2 regions of the Bacillus silvicola genome follow, and region 1 is predicted to be linked to the other one. Evidence: a T-box and tRNA genes for the amino acid it is inferred to sense, from the RefSeq annotation. Region 1 holds a T-box; the other holds one or more tRNA genes.
The links. The T-box of region 1 lies ahead of alaS (alanine--tRNA ligase). A T-box ahead of a tRNA ligase gene usually reads a tRNA of that ligase, here a tRNA-Ala.
Positions count from the first base shown of each region.

Region 2: it encodes a tRNA-Ala, which carries the amino acid that the T-box ahead of alaS (alanine--tRNA ligase) is inferred to sense. The anticodon was not compared.

Region 1 covers NZ_JBNGVC010000012.1:1,310,710-1,318,463, reverse strand. The annotation lists gene recD2 (SF1B family DNA helicase RecD2) at 1-2,035, shown strand, start outside; gene ACP6L7_RS18815 (hypothetical protein) at 2,162-2,350, shown strand; gene ACP6L7_RS18810 (YrzQ family protein) at 2,369-2,497, shown strand; gene ACP6L7_RS18805 (hypothetical protein) at 2,540-2,752, opposite strand; gene ACP6L7_RS18800 (AI-2E family transporter) at 2,929-3,996, shown strand; gene ACP6L7_RS18795 (PH domain-containing protein) at 4,040-4,384, opposite strand; T-box leader at 4,623-4,841, shown strand; gene alaS (alanine--tRNA ligase) at 4,882-7,524, shown strand; gene ACP6L7_RS18785 (IreB family regulatory phosphoprotein) at 7,603-7,754, shown strand, end outside.
Region 2 covers NZ_JBNGVC010000007.1:36,327-44,080, forward strand. The annotation lists gene ACP6L7_RS11060 (DUF3967 domain-containing protein) at 1-418, opposite strand, end outside; gene tnpA (IS200/IS605 family transposase) at 1,785-2,183, shown strand; gene ACP6L7_RS11070 (RNA-guided endonuclease TnpB family protein) at 2,195-3,307, shown strand; gene ACP6L7_RS11075 (hypothetical protein) at 3,914-4,462, opposite strand; gene ACP6L7_RS11080 (hypothetical protein) at 4,599-5,147, opposite strand; tRNA gene ACP6L7_RS11085 (tRNA-Ala) at 5,556-5,627, opposite strand; tRNA gene ACP6L7_RS11090 (tRNA-Cys) at 5,658-5,728, opposite strand; gene ACP6L7_RS11095 (hypothetical protein) at 6,379-6,594, opposite strand; gene ACP6L7_RS11100 (hypothetical protein) at 6,807-7,004, opposite strand; gene ACP6L7_RS11105 (peptidase domain-containing ABC transporter) at 7,049-7,754, opposite strand, start outside.

The sequences.
Region 1 (7,754 bases):
ATATTTAGCGAGCGATTTATTTAAAGGGATTGGAAAGCGTACAGCTGAAAAAATTGTAGATCATCTTGGTGAACATGCTATTTCTAAAATTATGGATGATCCTGATGCGCTAAATGGTGTTGTAAATAAGCAAAAAGCACAGGAAATATATGAGACGATTATTGAGCATCAAGGGCTTGAAAAAGTTATGAGTTTTTTAAATGGTTATGGTTTTGGGACGAAGCTTTCTATTAAAATTTATCAGCAATACAAAGAGATGACATTAGAAGTGATTCGTAATAATCCATATCAGCTTATTGAAGAAGTGGACGGAATTGGATTTGGAAGAGCAGATGATATAGGACGTGCATTAGGTATATCGGGTAATCACGACGATCGTGTACGTGCGGGGTGTTTTTATACATTAGAGAATGTTTCATTGCAATTTGGTCACGTGTATATGGAGAAAGGTCAGCTTGTAAGAGAAACGATGTCACTTTTAAATAATCAAGAAGGCAGAGTGACTGAGGAAGACATTGTAGGCTGCGTTGAAATGATGCAAGGTGAAGGGAAAGTCATTATAGAAGAAGAGCGAGTGTATTTGGCTTCGTTATTCTACTCTGAAAAGGGCGTTGTAAAATCAATTCGTCGTCTTATGAATCAAGAAGAAACTCCTTCATTCCCTGAAGCGGAAGTATTAAAGACATTAGGGCAAATTGAAGAGCAGCTGAAGGTACAGTATGCACCACTTCAGCAAGAAGCAGTTCAAACTGCCCTTCATAAGCCGATGATGCTATTAACAGGTGGACCAGGAACAGGGAAAACAACAGTTATTAAAGGAATTGTTGAAATGTATGCGTCACTTCACGGATTATCATTAAATCTAAATGAATATAGTGATGACAACCCATTTCCAATACTATTAACGGCTCCAACAGGAAGAGCGGCGAAGCGAATGAGTGAATCAACAGGACTTCCAGCTTGCACAATTCATCGCTTGCTTGGTTGGACGCCAGAAGGGTCTTTCCAGCGCAATGAAACTGATCCGGTTCAAGGAAAGCTTCTTATTATTGATGAGTTTTCGATGGTAGATATTTGGCTGGCAAATCAATTGTTTAAATCCTTGCCGACGAATATTCAGGTAATCGTTGTAGGTGATGAAGACCAATTACCATCTGTAGGACCTGGACAAGTGTTAAAAGATTTATTAAATGCAGGTGCCATCCCGACGGTAAAACTTACAGAAATTTATCGTCAGGCAGAAGGTTCGTCTGTTATTCAGCTAGCCCATGCGATAAAAGATGGGACGCTCCCACCAGATTTAGCGCAAAATAAAAAAGATCGTTCATTTATTAGCTGTGCAGGGGCTCAAATTGTTGAAGTTGTAAAAAAAGTATGTGAAAACGCGAAGACGAAAGGGTTTAGCGCAAGAGATGTACAAGTATTGGCACCCATGTACCGCGGACCAGCAGGTATTAATGTGTTAAATGAAGCTCTACAAGAAGTGTTTAACCCGAAAAGAGAAAAGAGTAAAGAAATTGCCTACGGTGACGTTGTATACCGGAGGGGTGATAAAGTACTTCAACTAGTCAATCAGCCGGAAAGCCAAGTGTTTAATGGTGATATTGGAGAAATTGTTTCGGTGTTTTATGCGAAAGAAAATGTCGAGCAACAAGATATGATTATCGTTTCATTTGATGGAATTGAAGTAACGTATACAAAACCTGATTTGAACCAAATTACACATGCGTATTGCTGTTCGATTCATAAATCACAAGGTAGTGAATTTCCAATTGTTATTATGCCGATTGTAAAGAGCTACTATCGTATGTTACGTCGTAATTTAATTTATACAGGTATTACAAGAAGCAAAAAATTTCTTATCATTTGCGGAGAAGAAGCAGCTTTTCAATCTGGTGTAAATCGCCTTGATGATGCAATGCGTCAAACGACTTTAGCTGGTCGATTGCAAGAATCACAAGGAGAGGTACAGATGGTGACGGTTAATGGTGAAGAAATGGACGTGGAAAACATTTCACCGTATGATTTTATGTAATAAGGTGAAATTATATAGTGAAACTTTCAAACGTATAACGTTGAAAGGCTCTAGCATGTATAAATGAATGCAGTTTGGACATAATGGCAAATAGAATCTGGGAGACTGTAAGGAGATGAAAGCCATATGTTCAGTTGTCCAAATTGCAAAGGGAAAGACATTGGAAAGATAGGTGTCAACCAATTTTACTGCTGGAGTTGTTATATCGAATTATCGGTTTCAAAGGGGAAAATCCATACGCATCAAGTAGAGGAAGATGGTTCATTAAGCTCTCTTGATGATTTATTTGATGAAAATGAAAGAACGATCGGATAACGAAAAGGGGGATTTACTTTGAATCTACGCAATTCATTAATCGCATTAGGTGTTGGGGCTGCAGCATATCAATATGCTCGTAAGCAAGATGTATTTTCTAAACGCAATATGAAAAAAGCACGTAAGATGATTAAGTCTTATTTATAATTTTGATAAAGTGAAAAACTCCCTTCAGGATAAGGGAGTTTTTTATGCATTTGTATGCAAATATAAAAGTCCGATTTCTGAGAAGAGATAAGATAGACCGTAACATCCAACGCCAAGCATTCCATAATGCCATAATTGCTTCGCCCGTTCTTTTCGCGAGGAACGAATAAAGAAACCTTTCCAAATACCAAACCCAATACAAATCCATTCAAGAATCATAAAAAGTGCTGATAATACGAGCATAAATAAAACCATAATTAGCCCTCCTGATTATATTTTGGCGTTCTGTATTTTCAGGGATGGTTGTCCTTATTATGTTAAATATATGTACGTCTTTAAAAAACAGTATGGTCTGTATAAAAAGATTTTAAAACTTTTGCACATAACCTAACCTATTTATTTTCAAAATAAAGGTGGAGGAGGTTTTTCGTGTGAAGAATCTTAAAATCATTTGGATATATCGTTTAGGATTATTGTTACTCGTTTTTCTTTGTTTGCTTGTCTTTTTGAAAATTAAGCCATTATGGGCACCGATTATTTTTGTATTTAAAGTGGCAATTACACCGTTTCTGATCGCATGTTTCATTGCGTACTTATTGCATCCTTTAATTGAAAAAATCCATAAAGAAGGAATGCCTCGCACACTTGCCATTTTGCTCATTTACGTACTTTTCTTCGGCGGGATTGGCTATGGAATTTATAAAGGAACGCCAATTGTTATTAAGCAGTTGCAAGAGATTAATGAACAATTTCCGCAGTTTACAAAAATGTACGATTCTTGGATGGATGGGGTAACGGAACAAACAGCGAATTTCCCATCATTTATTCATGAAAAGGTGAAACAAATTTTTGGTGGTGTAGAAACGAAGATTCAAGCGCTTTTAAATAAAGTCATGAGCACAGCTCGTGGTGTACTGGATTCGTTACTCATTATTTTCTTAATTCCATTCATTGTATTTTACATATTAAAAGATTACGGTGAGTTTTATCATATCTTTTGGAAATTAGTCCCGAGTAAATGGCGTGGTACGGGGCAAATGCTTGCGAAAGAAATTGATAAGTCACTTGGAAGTTATATTCGAGGACAGTTATTTGTTTGCTTAGTATTAGGAGGAGTATCTGTTCTTTCTTTTTGGTTTATCGGTATGAAATATCCGTTATTACTCGGCATTATTATTGGGGTAACGGATATAATCCCGTACTTTGGTCCTATTTTAGGGGCAATTCCGGCGTTGATGATTGCTGCAACGGTATCAACGAGTTTACTCATTAAGGCGGGGATTACGATTGCTATTTTGCAATTTTTGGAAAGTAACATTTTATCTCCTTACATCGTTGGTAAGTCGCTTCGTATGCACCCTGTTATTATTATGCTTGCATTACTAGTTGGAGGAGAAGTAGCAGGTATTGTAGGATTGCTAATATCAGTTCCTGTTTTAGCAGTCATTCGTACAGTGATTGTTCATGTGAGGCCTCTTTGGAAAAAAGAAGATGTTTAAATGATTAGCCCTCTATTTATGAAATAGAGGGCTAATCATTTGCTTATTTAGGGAGTTGCTCGTTTATTTTTTGAACGAGGGAGCTAACATCATTTGTTTGAATATGTTTTATTTTTTTCCATTCCGTATCATAAAGAAATACAATTTGATTGCTGAAAAGTCGTTTTTGTTCTTTTAGATTAGAAATTTTTGCGAAAGAGTACTCCTCAAATAATGGGTTCTTGCTTACATCTGGTCCATAAAAGAAGAGCCTTTTGTTCGTTAAGATTAACAGGCCTGGCCTTGCGACGGAACGATATATAAATATATTTAATGAACATGCTGCGTAAAAAAGGATTTTTTCGTCGGTAGCTAACATTGCTTTAGCTTGATTCAATAAAGTTGTCATTGTAATCGCTCCTTTATTGTTAATAATTTAATTATAACAAATAATGTAATATCTAGAAATTTGTATAGGGATATTTTTTATGAAGAGATTCCTATTTAGTAGTAAATGCATAATATATCGAAAGGCTGTTAAAAATGAATAGTAGAATAATTATGGTTAATAAGCAATTGACACAATATAAATGATTATCTACATTGACAAACTTAAGAGAATTCTATTATATTTAGTCATATAATACATTAAATCAATGACGGAACAAGTACGTTACAGTCCATTTGTAGAGAGAAGCTTCCACTGGCTGAAAGAAGCTTTAAATGAAGGGTAACAGAAAGCTAATCCTGAGAGCAGCTAATCACTGCCGTCTTGCCACGTTACGGCACCATGAGGTGATGAATTGATTGTTATAATAATCAATTCATAATTAGGGTGGTATCGCGAGTTAACTCTCGTCCCTTTTATAGGGGCGGGAGTTTTTTATATTTAAGGAGGAAAATACAATGAAACAACTAACAGGCGCACAAATTCGTCAAATGTTTTTAGACTTTTTCCAAGAAAAAGGACATGCAGTAGAACCTAGTGCATCACTAGTTCCACATGAGGATCCATCTCTTCTATGGATTAACAGTGGTGTAGCAACATTAAAAAAATATTTTGATGGACGCGTAATTCCGCAGAACCCACGTATTACAAATGCTCAAAAATCAATTCGTACAAACGATATTGAAAACGTAGGGAAAACAGCTCGTCACCATACATTCTTTGAAATGTTAGGAAACTTCTCAATCGGTGATTACTTCAAAGAAGAAGCAATTACTTGGGCTTGGGAATTCTTAACGAGCGACAAATGGATCGGATTCGATAAAGAATTACTATCAGTTACAATCCATCCAGAAGATGAAGAAGCATTCACAATTTGGAATGAGAAAATGGGTGTTCCAAAAGAGCGCATCATCCGCTTAGAAGAAAACTTCTGGGATATCGGTGAAGGACCAAGTGGACCGAATACAGAGATTTTCTATGATCGCGGGGAAGCTTACGGTAATGACTTTAGTGACCCAGAATTATATCCAGGCGGAGAAAACGAGCGTTACTTAGAAGTATGGAACCTTGTATTCTCTCAATTTAACCATAATCCAGACGGTTCATATACGCCACTTCCTAAGAAAAACATCGATACAGGGATGGGTCTAGAGCGTATGACATCTATCGTTCAAGATGTGCCTACGAACTTTGATACAGACCTATTTATGCCAATGATTGGTGCAACAGAATCAATTTCTGGTGAGAAGTATCGTAATGGCGACTTAGAAAAAGATATGGCGTTTAAAGTAATTGCCGACCATATCCGTACAGTAACATTCGCTGTTGGTGACGGTGCTCTTCCATCTAACGAAGGCCGTGGTTATGTATTACGTCGTTTATTACGCCGTGCTGTTCGTTATTCGAAGAAATTAAACATCAACCGTCCATTCATGTTTGAATTAGTGCCGGTTGTTGGAGAAGTAATGAAAGACTTCTATCCAGAAGTACTTGAAAAGCAAGATTTCATCGCAAAAGTTGTGAAAAACGAAGAAGAGCGTTTCCATGAAACGCTTCATGATGGTGAAGCAATTTTAGCTGAAGTAATTGCAAAAGCGAAAGAAGAAAAAACAACTGTTATTTCTGGCGTAGATGCGTTCCGTCTATACGACACATACGGTTTCCCAATTGAATTAACAGAAGAATATGCAGAAGAAGCTGGTATGACAGTTGACCATAAAGGTTTTGAAGCTGAAATGGAAAAACAACGTGAGCGTGCACGTGCTGCTCGTCAAGACGTTGATTCTATGCAAGTTCAAGGTGGTGTACTTGGTGAAGTTAAAGTAGCAAGCGAATTCGTTGGCTACGGTACAGTTGCAACAGAAAGTAACGTTGTAGCACTTGTGAAAAATGGTGAGTATACAGATAGCTTACAAGCTGGTGAAGAAGGACAGTTAATGCTTGATGTAACGCCATTCTACGCTGAGAGCGGTGGACAAATTGCTGACCGTGGTTATCTTCTTGCTGACGGTGTGAAAGTTCTTGTAAAAGACGTACAAAAAGCGCCAAATGGCCAAAACTTACACAAAGTTGTTGTTGAAGAGGGTACATTAACGAAAGATGCGGCTGTAAAAGCTGTTATTGATACGAAGAACCGTAGTAGCGTTGTGAAAAACCATACAGCAACTCACTTACTGCACCAAGCATTAAAAGACGTACTTGGAATGCATGTTAACCAAGCTGGTTCTCTTGTAACTTCTGAACGTTTACGCTTTGACTTCTCTCACTTTGGCCAAGTACAAGCTGATGAATTAGAAAAAATTGAGCGTATTGTAAACGAAAAAATTTGGGAAAGTATTGATGTTGAGATTTCTCAAAAAGCAATCGAAGAAGCGAAAGAAATGGGTGCAATGGCATTATTCGGTGAAAAATACGGAGATGTGGTGCGCGTTGTACAAGTTGGCGGTTACAGCTTAGAGCTTTGCGGTGGTTGTCACGTTGATAACACAGCTTCTATCGGTATTTTCAAAATTGTTGCTGAGTCTGGTATCGGTGCAGGAACTCGTCGTATTGAAGCAGTAACAGGTAAGTCTGCATACGAATTAATGAACGATCAAGTAGGTTTATTAAAAGAAGCAGCAGGTAAAATGAAAACAAATCCGAAAGATATTTTAACAAGAGTTGATGGTTTATTTGCTGAAGTGAAACAACTTCAAAAAGAAAATGAATCTCTTGCTGCGAAATTAAGCAATATCGAAGCTGGAAACTTAACTGATTCAGTAATGACAGTTGATGGCGTGAACGTATTAGCGGCGAAAGTAAATGTTGCAGATATGAACAACTTACGTACAATGATGGATGACCTAAAAAATAAATTAGAGTCTGCAGTTGTTGTATTAGCGTCTGTAAATGATGATAAAGTAAACATTTTAGCTGGCGTAACGAAAGATTTAATTAGCCAAGGTTACCATGCAGGTAAGCTTGTGAAAGAAGTGGCTTCTCGCTGCGGTGGTGGCGGTGGTGGCCGTCCTGACATGGCTCAAGCAGGCGGTAAAAACCCAGCTCAAGTTGAGGAAGCTTTAGCGTTTGTACAAGAGTACGTTAAATCTGTTTCAAAATAAAGAGATAGTAGTGTACAATGGTAGGGAGAGGAGAAGTTCTTCTCCCTATACTTACTACTTACAAGTGAGGTGCTTGAAATGGACGGTTTTGATAAAACAATGAAGTTTAGCATTCAAGATGAAAAACAGAGTGTCCATGTAAATGATGTACTTTTAACTGTGTATGATGCACTTCAAGAAAAAGGCTATAATCCGATTAACCAAATCGTCGGTTATTTATTAAGTGGAGA
Region 2 (7,754 bases), on a different contig from region 1:
TCAATAGCTTTTGTTGAGATTCCAATACGTTTGTTAGTTTAGCTATTTGCTCATTTTGATTCTGTAATTGTTTTTGTTGTAACTCTACTGTATCTTTTAATTCTCTCAATACTTCTTTTAAATCATCAGATCCAGGAGTTATAACAGTCATATTTTTATTATTAACTGTTAATCCTTCTTCTTTTAAAAGTAATTTGCAAGCATCTTCCAATGTAACTTGTGGCATATTTTTTAACTCTACTAATCTTTGTAATAACCTAACATCATAATCATTAAAAATAATTCGTTCTCGTTCGTCCCTTTTAAAGGCATAACAGTTATAACTCTCAATTAGTAAGTAATATTTTTTAACCGTAGAAGGTGATATTTTTAATCTTTTTGCAATCTGGGATACATTTTCATAAATAATAGGTGTCATAATAGTCATAACCTCCTTTTCAATATTTCAAATTCGTTATAACAGTTATAACTCCTTTATCTTAACACTTCACATAAAATTAAGTTAAATCAATCCTAATTCTTCATGCACAGTATTCATTAGATCTTGTACTTACGAAATAGGTAGTTTTAATTTCTTTTTCTTCTTTGATACTCACTTTACTTAAATTATTCAATAAAAAACATACAAATTAATTAACACTTTGTTTTTTAACATAATAATTTCCGACTAAAAATGAACTACTCTATAAAATTGGAAATTCTGAATCAAAAAAAAGAGAAGAGCATAAGGGGTTTTTGGGCCCAACTAGGGGGTGGGACTAGGCGGAGCCTAGCTTAAACATGGGTACACGAAAATTCCCAGGATGTCCACTCACTGACGACACAAAACCCTTCAAATGTCCCCATTGTGTTCCTAGATGTAGACTCAGTGAGTACACAAAGTCCCTTTGATGTTTCCATATGAGTACTCACTAAGGACATGGTATTTTTAATAAATTGCAATCAAACATTACTTTAAAATACTAAAAGAAAACAATAGGCATCAAATAAATATAAATTCTTCATCTAGAAATAAATACAAACAAAATACAAGATACTATTCAGGAGCTTCAGAATCCTTTCTTAAAGAATATAAACCTCTCGTATGCTATCCTTCTTTTTTTACCTCATATTTTGATTGCCCAATACAAATAATTTCTTTTATTGCATTTTCAATTTTCCTTACAAGGGATACTTTTGAAGATCCTCGCCGTCTTCCTATATTTCCCCCGCCCTTCGGTCGGTCCGTTTTCGCTTACGCTCAAACGGGCATAATCCACCTTATGGTGCGCGGCAAATGCGCCGCACACCATAAGGTGTCAATCCGCTACTCCATATGTATTTGTAAAACTTCAATTTAAGCCTACGCCTGTCGCTCCATATTTAGCGTGGAGAGCAACTGTTATATCCACGTTTCTTTAGCAAATCCACTTGTCTTCGCAACGGCACGGCTATAGCCGTGCTTTCTTCGTACCTTACGGTTCTCACTCCTTTTTTATATTGTTTAATTCAAAAACACATTCGTTCATGTTCATGATCTCATTAAAAATAAATAATTATATATAAAAAGAGCCGTTTCGGACTCAGAGTCATAAACACCATATTAGTGTCTGAATCTGAACCGCGAAACGGCTCTTGAATGTTTAAAAGAAATAAAAAAAGAAAAGTAAATCTATATTAAATTTAACGAATTCCCTGAAAGAATTCTCCTTCCTCAAGCGTGTGAAGGGCGTAACCCAAAGGCTTTGCTTTTTATTTTGCCTCTGATATAATCAGTCTTATAAATCATAAAGGTTGGTATATCAATGAAATTAGATAGTAATAATCATTCAGTGTTCTTGTTGTATTATCATCTTGTGCTGGTCGTAAAATACAGAAGAAATGTATTCAATGATGATATATCAGAATATGCAAAAGATATGTTTTTCAGGTTATCCGAGAATTACAACATAACACTAGTAGAGTGGAATCATGATGTAGACCATGTTCATATTTTGTTCAAGGCACATCCAAATACAGAAATGACAAAATTTATTAATGCTTATAAAAGTGCAAGTTCTCGACTCATTAAAAGAGACTTTCCACAAGTAAAAAAGAAACTTTGGAAAGAGATGTTTTGGTCAAGAAGTTTTTGCCTACTAACTACTGGTGGTTCGCCAATAGACGTAGTAAAGAAATATATTGAAAATCAAGGTAAAAAGTGAGGTGAAATGATATGACAAAGCATAATAAAGCATATAAATTCCGTTTGTATCCAACAGAAGAACAAGCATATCTTATGCGTAAAACCTTCGGTTGTGTACGTTTTGTGTATAACAGAATGTTAGCGGAACGAAAAGAAGCGTACGAAAAATACAAAGATGATAAGAAACAACTAAAGAAACAAAAGCTTCCAACTCCCGCGAAATATAAAACAGAATTTGAGTGGTTAAAAGAAGTTGATTCATTAGCTTTGGCAAATGCTCAATTAAACTTGCAAACTGCCTATAAAAATTTCTTTAGTGGTCAAAATGACTTCCCAACATTCAAAAGTAAAAAAGACAGAAAGTCTTATACAACGAATGTAGTAAACGGAAATATTATGTTGCTTAATGGTCATATCAAATTGCCAAAACTGAAAATGGTACGTATCAAACAGCATAGAGAAATACCACAAGACTATATTATCAAGTCATGTACCATCTCCATGACACCTACCGGTAAATACTATGTGTCCATCTTGACTGAATACGAAAAAGAGATTGTACAAAAAGAAGTAGAAACATTTGTTGGATTAGACTTTGCGATGGATGGATTATATGTTAGTTCTGAGGGTGAGAAAGCCAATTATCCTAAGTTCTATCGTAACGTATTAGACCGATTAGCAAAGGCACAACGAGTATTAGCAAGGCGCAATAAAGGTTCTGAGCGTTGGAATAAACAACGTATTCGTGTAGCTAAGTTACATGAGAAAGTAGCTAACCAACGTAAGAATTTTCTTCATCATGAGTCTAAAAAGTTAGCTGCTAATTTTGATGTTGTAGCTATTGAAGACCTAAACATGAAAGGAATGTCGCAAGCACTTCATTTTGGAAAAAGTGTTGCTGATAATGGGTGGGGTATATTTACTTCTTTCTTAGCTTATAAACTAAACGAACAAGGAAAACAACTTGTGAAAATAGACAAATGGTTTCCTTCCACAAAAACATGCAGCAGTTGCGGAAATGTAAAAAATATGACATTATCTGAACGGGTATATTCTTGTGTATGCGGTGTAAATCTCGATAGAGATTATAACGCAGCTATCAATATCAAAAATGAAGCAATACGCCTATTAGCGTTAGCATAAATAGCAATAAAATAACCTTTGGAACAAGGGAGTTAGCTCGGCTGTCTTAGGACGAATTCGTTAGCTATCAAAAGTAATGACTAACCGAGAAGCCCCCACTTCAAACAGTCCGTTAGGACGTTAAGTGGCGGGTAGTTCACCATAAGTTAGGTATAGATTCCATTGATTTTTAGAGTAGAGACTGATTCCCTCTTTTGAGTCTAACCCCTGTGTATTACATCTATCCATACGGTAAATGAAATTATTAACGGTTTAACTTGTATACTAACAAATTTAGGGCAATAAACGCGGCGCGTAATTGTTGTGTGAGTAATTGATAATCCTCTTTCTCCTATTATTTTCATCAAATTACGAAAACACAGATTGTAACGCGAGTACGACCTGACCATTAATAAGAATAGTTGAAGCTAATAATCTTTACGCTTGAATAGGTTTTAGATCAATGAGTATGGAACGCTATCAAAAAAAACAGTACATATCGCAAGTTAAAATGCTTTGTACTGTTGCTTACTTATCTATTATTTTTTACACCTGCTATAGTTAAAAATTGTTTAGTAAACTAATTTATTTTTCCATTAAATATATCCTATAAATCTTATATGAAATTTAAAGTACAGGTACTAATTTCCACACAACTTTTTCTTTACCTAAGTAGGCTCTTGTAATAGGACCATTTGTTACTTCGATATCTTTATAATTAAGGTATCCTCCTTCTGCTTGCAGGGTATATCCTCCTTCTACAGGAGTTATTATCCAATCAACCGCGTATTGTTCACCCAAACTAATATATAAACCACCCTCTATAAAGTGATCAACAAGTCCTATCCCAGGCATCGGATAAGGCATCCCAATATGGTATGTCTTTTTTTCTTCAGAAAAAACCAATTTCATACGAGCTCCATTAGGTTTTTCCACTGTATTGCCTAGTGAAGGAGCCACTACTAAAGATGGTAAAAAATTAAAAGACCGATGAGAACCTAATCCTCTTGTTGGTAAATCTGCTGGAACTATATAATAATTTTTACTTGTGTCAATTCGATCTACTACCACATCTACCGAATCGGATGGGGTAGATGCACTTGCTTTCTCTATTGGGGAAAATCCTAACAATGTAACTAAAACCAGAAAGTATAGTAATAATCCTTTAAATTTCACAAAAACACGTCCTTTCATATTTAAATATTATAGAGATAAAAACATTTTGAGAACATAAAAGCCTACTAGCTTAATATTAATTACTTATTCACGTATTATCATTTAAACAAGTTATATTTAAAAACTTATATAAACTTTAAGACGCGGGTACTAATTTCCACACAACTTTTTCTTTACCTAAGCGAGCAAATGTAAGAGGACCATACAGTGGTGATTCACCATCTTTATAATCAAGGTATCCACCTTCCGCTTGCAGTATATATCCTCCTTCTACAGGAGTTATTGTCCAATCAGCCGCGTATTGTTCGCCCAAAATAAGGTGTAAGCTACTACCTATAAATTGATCCACAAGTCCTATCCCAGGCATCGGATAAGGCATCCCAATATGGTATGTCTTTTTTTCTTCAGAAAAAACCAATTTCATACGAGCTTCACTAGGTTTTTCTACTGTATTACCTAATGAACTAACTACTAAAGATGGTGAAAAATTAAGAGACGGGCGAGAACTTAATCCTCTTGTTGGTAAATCTGCTGGAACTATATAATAATTTTTACTTGTGTCAATTCGATCTGCTAATTCATTTAATGGATTAGATGATACAGATGCACTTGCTTTTTCTATTGGTAAAAATCCTAACAATATAACAAAAACCAAGAAAGATATTAATGCTCCTTTACTCTTCATAAAATCACCTCCTTTAAAATACTTAACTTATATAATAACTAAACAAACAAAAAATCTGAATATTAAGAAAATTAATTGTAAAATTTAGCATAATTCTTGTTCAACTATTGTATTGCGAATACTATAGTTAACACATTTATCGCTGTAAAAGCCTATTCAATTGCATTAGTAAGGATTCAAAATTTTAATAGGGCAAATTTAACCATGCTTAATAACATACATTATTCATGACCATTGCAAAAATTATTCTTTTGGAGTCTTTCCATGAAATAAATCCATCGTGTTTGACTTATAGGTGTAGTAGTGTGAAGTGTGATTGTTTAAGTAATTAGTACAATATATAAATGACTGGGGAGTTACAAAGAAAAGTTTTCATATACAACCATTCCCAAAGGGTATTGGGATATAAGGTGACAGTTGGATTCGAACCAACATAAAAGGGTATGCTAACCTTGTACCATTCCTAATTGGCATGCCACCATATGAAAAATATTGATATACTAAAATAAAAGGCGACAATCGGATTTGAACCGATGATACAGGTTTTGCAGACCTGGGCCTTACCACTTGGCTATGCCGCCATATAATTCTCTATAAAAGAGAATTAACACTTTGTTTTACGATTAAAACAATGTTAAATATCATATCAATTAACCATTAATTCTGAATAAACGGATTCCACACCACATTATAACATTGTTTATTTAATTTAGTAAATGAAATTACTGATTCTTCAAACATAACAATCCTTTATAGGAAGCCTTCGACATTTTGTCTTCTGTGCTTATTAAAATTTCGTAGCCTCCCCTAGACAAATAAGAGAAGAGGCATGTGAATTCAACGTACAAATATGTGTTTTATTATATGCACCATGATTTGATCCTGCTAAAATAGTGAACGGAAATTAGATATTACAGGATTCTCCTGCCCCTATAAATAGGAATTCCAATATTGTTGTAAATCATCTAATTCTCTAAATTTAATTTTTCTATTTAGCATATTTAAGGATTTTAGATTCCTATTTTTAGGTCAACAGATATACATCCTAAATATAGAATAAGTATCTAATAAAATAATTTTGTACCTTGATAACACCCAATACCTTTTCTATCGAATAGCTTTTCTTTAAATGCTATAAGATCAGTGTAATAAACTATACCTATGACAACCTAGATTCAAGTATAAATCTTTTAGTGTTAATATGTTCTCTTTTTTAATCTTGAGTCCTTCGTTATCTATACTTAGGCATGATCATTGGATCAGGATATGTGTTCATCTGATTTGGTAAAAATGCAGCTATAGCTGCTGGAACTGTCTCTATATAGATATCGTCTGAACCCGCGCCAGTTACAACCTGTTTTAATTCATTTTCATCAACTACACTAATCAATCCACCAGTATTCCATTTTTGTTTTCGCATTTCATCTGATTTTTTTCTTCTAAACATTTGATATCCATCCTTTTTTATAATTTTTTAGTTTGAATTTAAGTACATAGAAAATATTTAAGATATTTCTCTTTTAAATTGCTACTTTTTATATTTTTAAAGCCTAAATGTTAAATTTATAGTTTGTATTGGTATGAATGATTATTTATGATTCCTCTATATAATTTTTTAGGAAACCGCACTTGAGAAATAGATCTCAAGCGCGATTTAAATTAATTAGCATCTTTTTTTCTTTGAGGCATAAAGGTAGTAACAAATGCGACAAGAGCTATCCCTAAACCGAGTCTTTCAGGAATGTCAATATTTAACCCATTATTCCATTTATATATAAAGGAAGCCAAGATTAAAAGGGTAACTCCCCCAGTTGCGAATCTGATTATATTACGGTCTTTTTTTGTTTGAGCTTTCATATCTATCCCTCTTTCTTTTTTATTAGGTTCATAAATATATATGCTTAATTTGCTAGTAACTTGTAATTCGGTTCTATATCCTTGAAGAAGGAAGAGTAATAACCAGCTTTTAGCATTAACTCCTTATGAGTACCTGATTCTATAATAGTTCCTTTATCCATCACAATTATTAAGTCTGCATTCATTACTGTAGTAAGTCGATGTGCAATTACAACCCTTGTACATTTTATTTCATTGAGATAATCATCTACCTTCTTCTCATTCAGATGATCTAATGAACTTGTTGCTTCATCTAATACTAAAATGGATGGTTTATGAACTAAAGCTCTCGCAAGTGCAATACGTTGTCGCTGTCCTCCTGAAATATTGAACCCCATCTCAGATATGAACGTATTATATTGCATAGGCATCTTCATAATGTCATCATGTATTTGTGCTACCTTAGCAGCTTCAACAACTTCTTCTATCGATATATCCTTATCATAAATTGCAATATTTTCAAAAATAGTCTTATTAAATAGTGTAACGTCCTGAGGAACTACACCAATTTGACGTCTCAATGATGATTTTTCGATATTACTTAAATCCACATCATCATAATATATTTTTCCTTCACTCGGATTATGCAATCCCAATAGTAGACGGGACATGGTACTCTTTCCAGCACCAGATTCTCCAATAATCGCTACTTTTTGGCCCGGTTTAATTTCTAAATTAATATTTTCAACAGACATTGGACTATATTTTGTA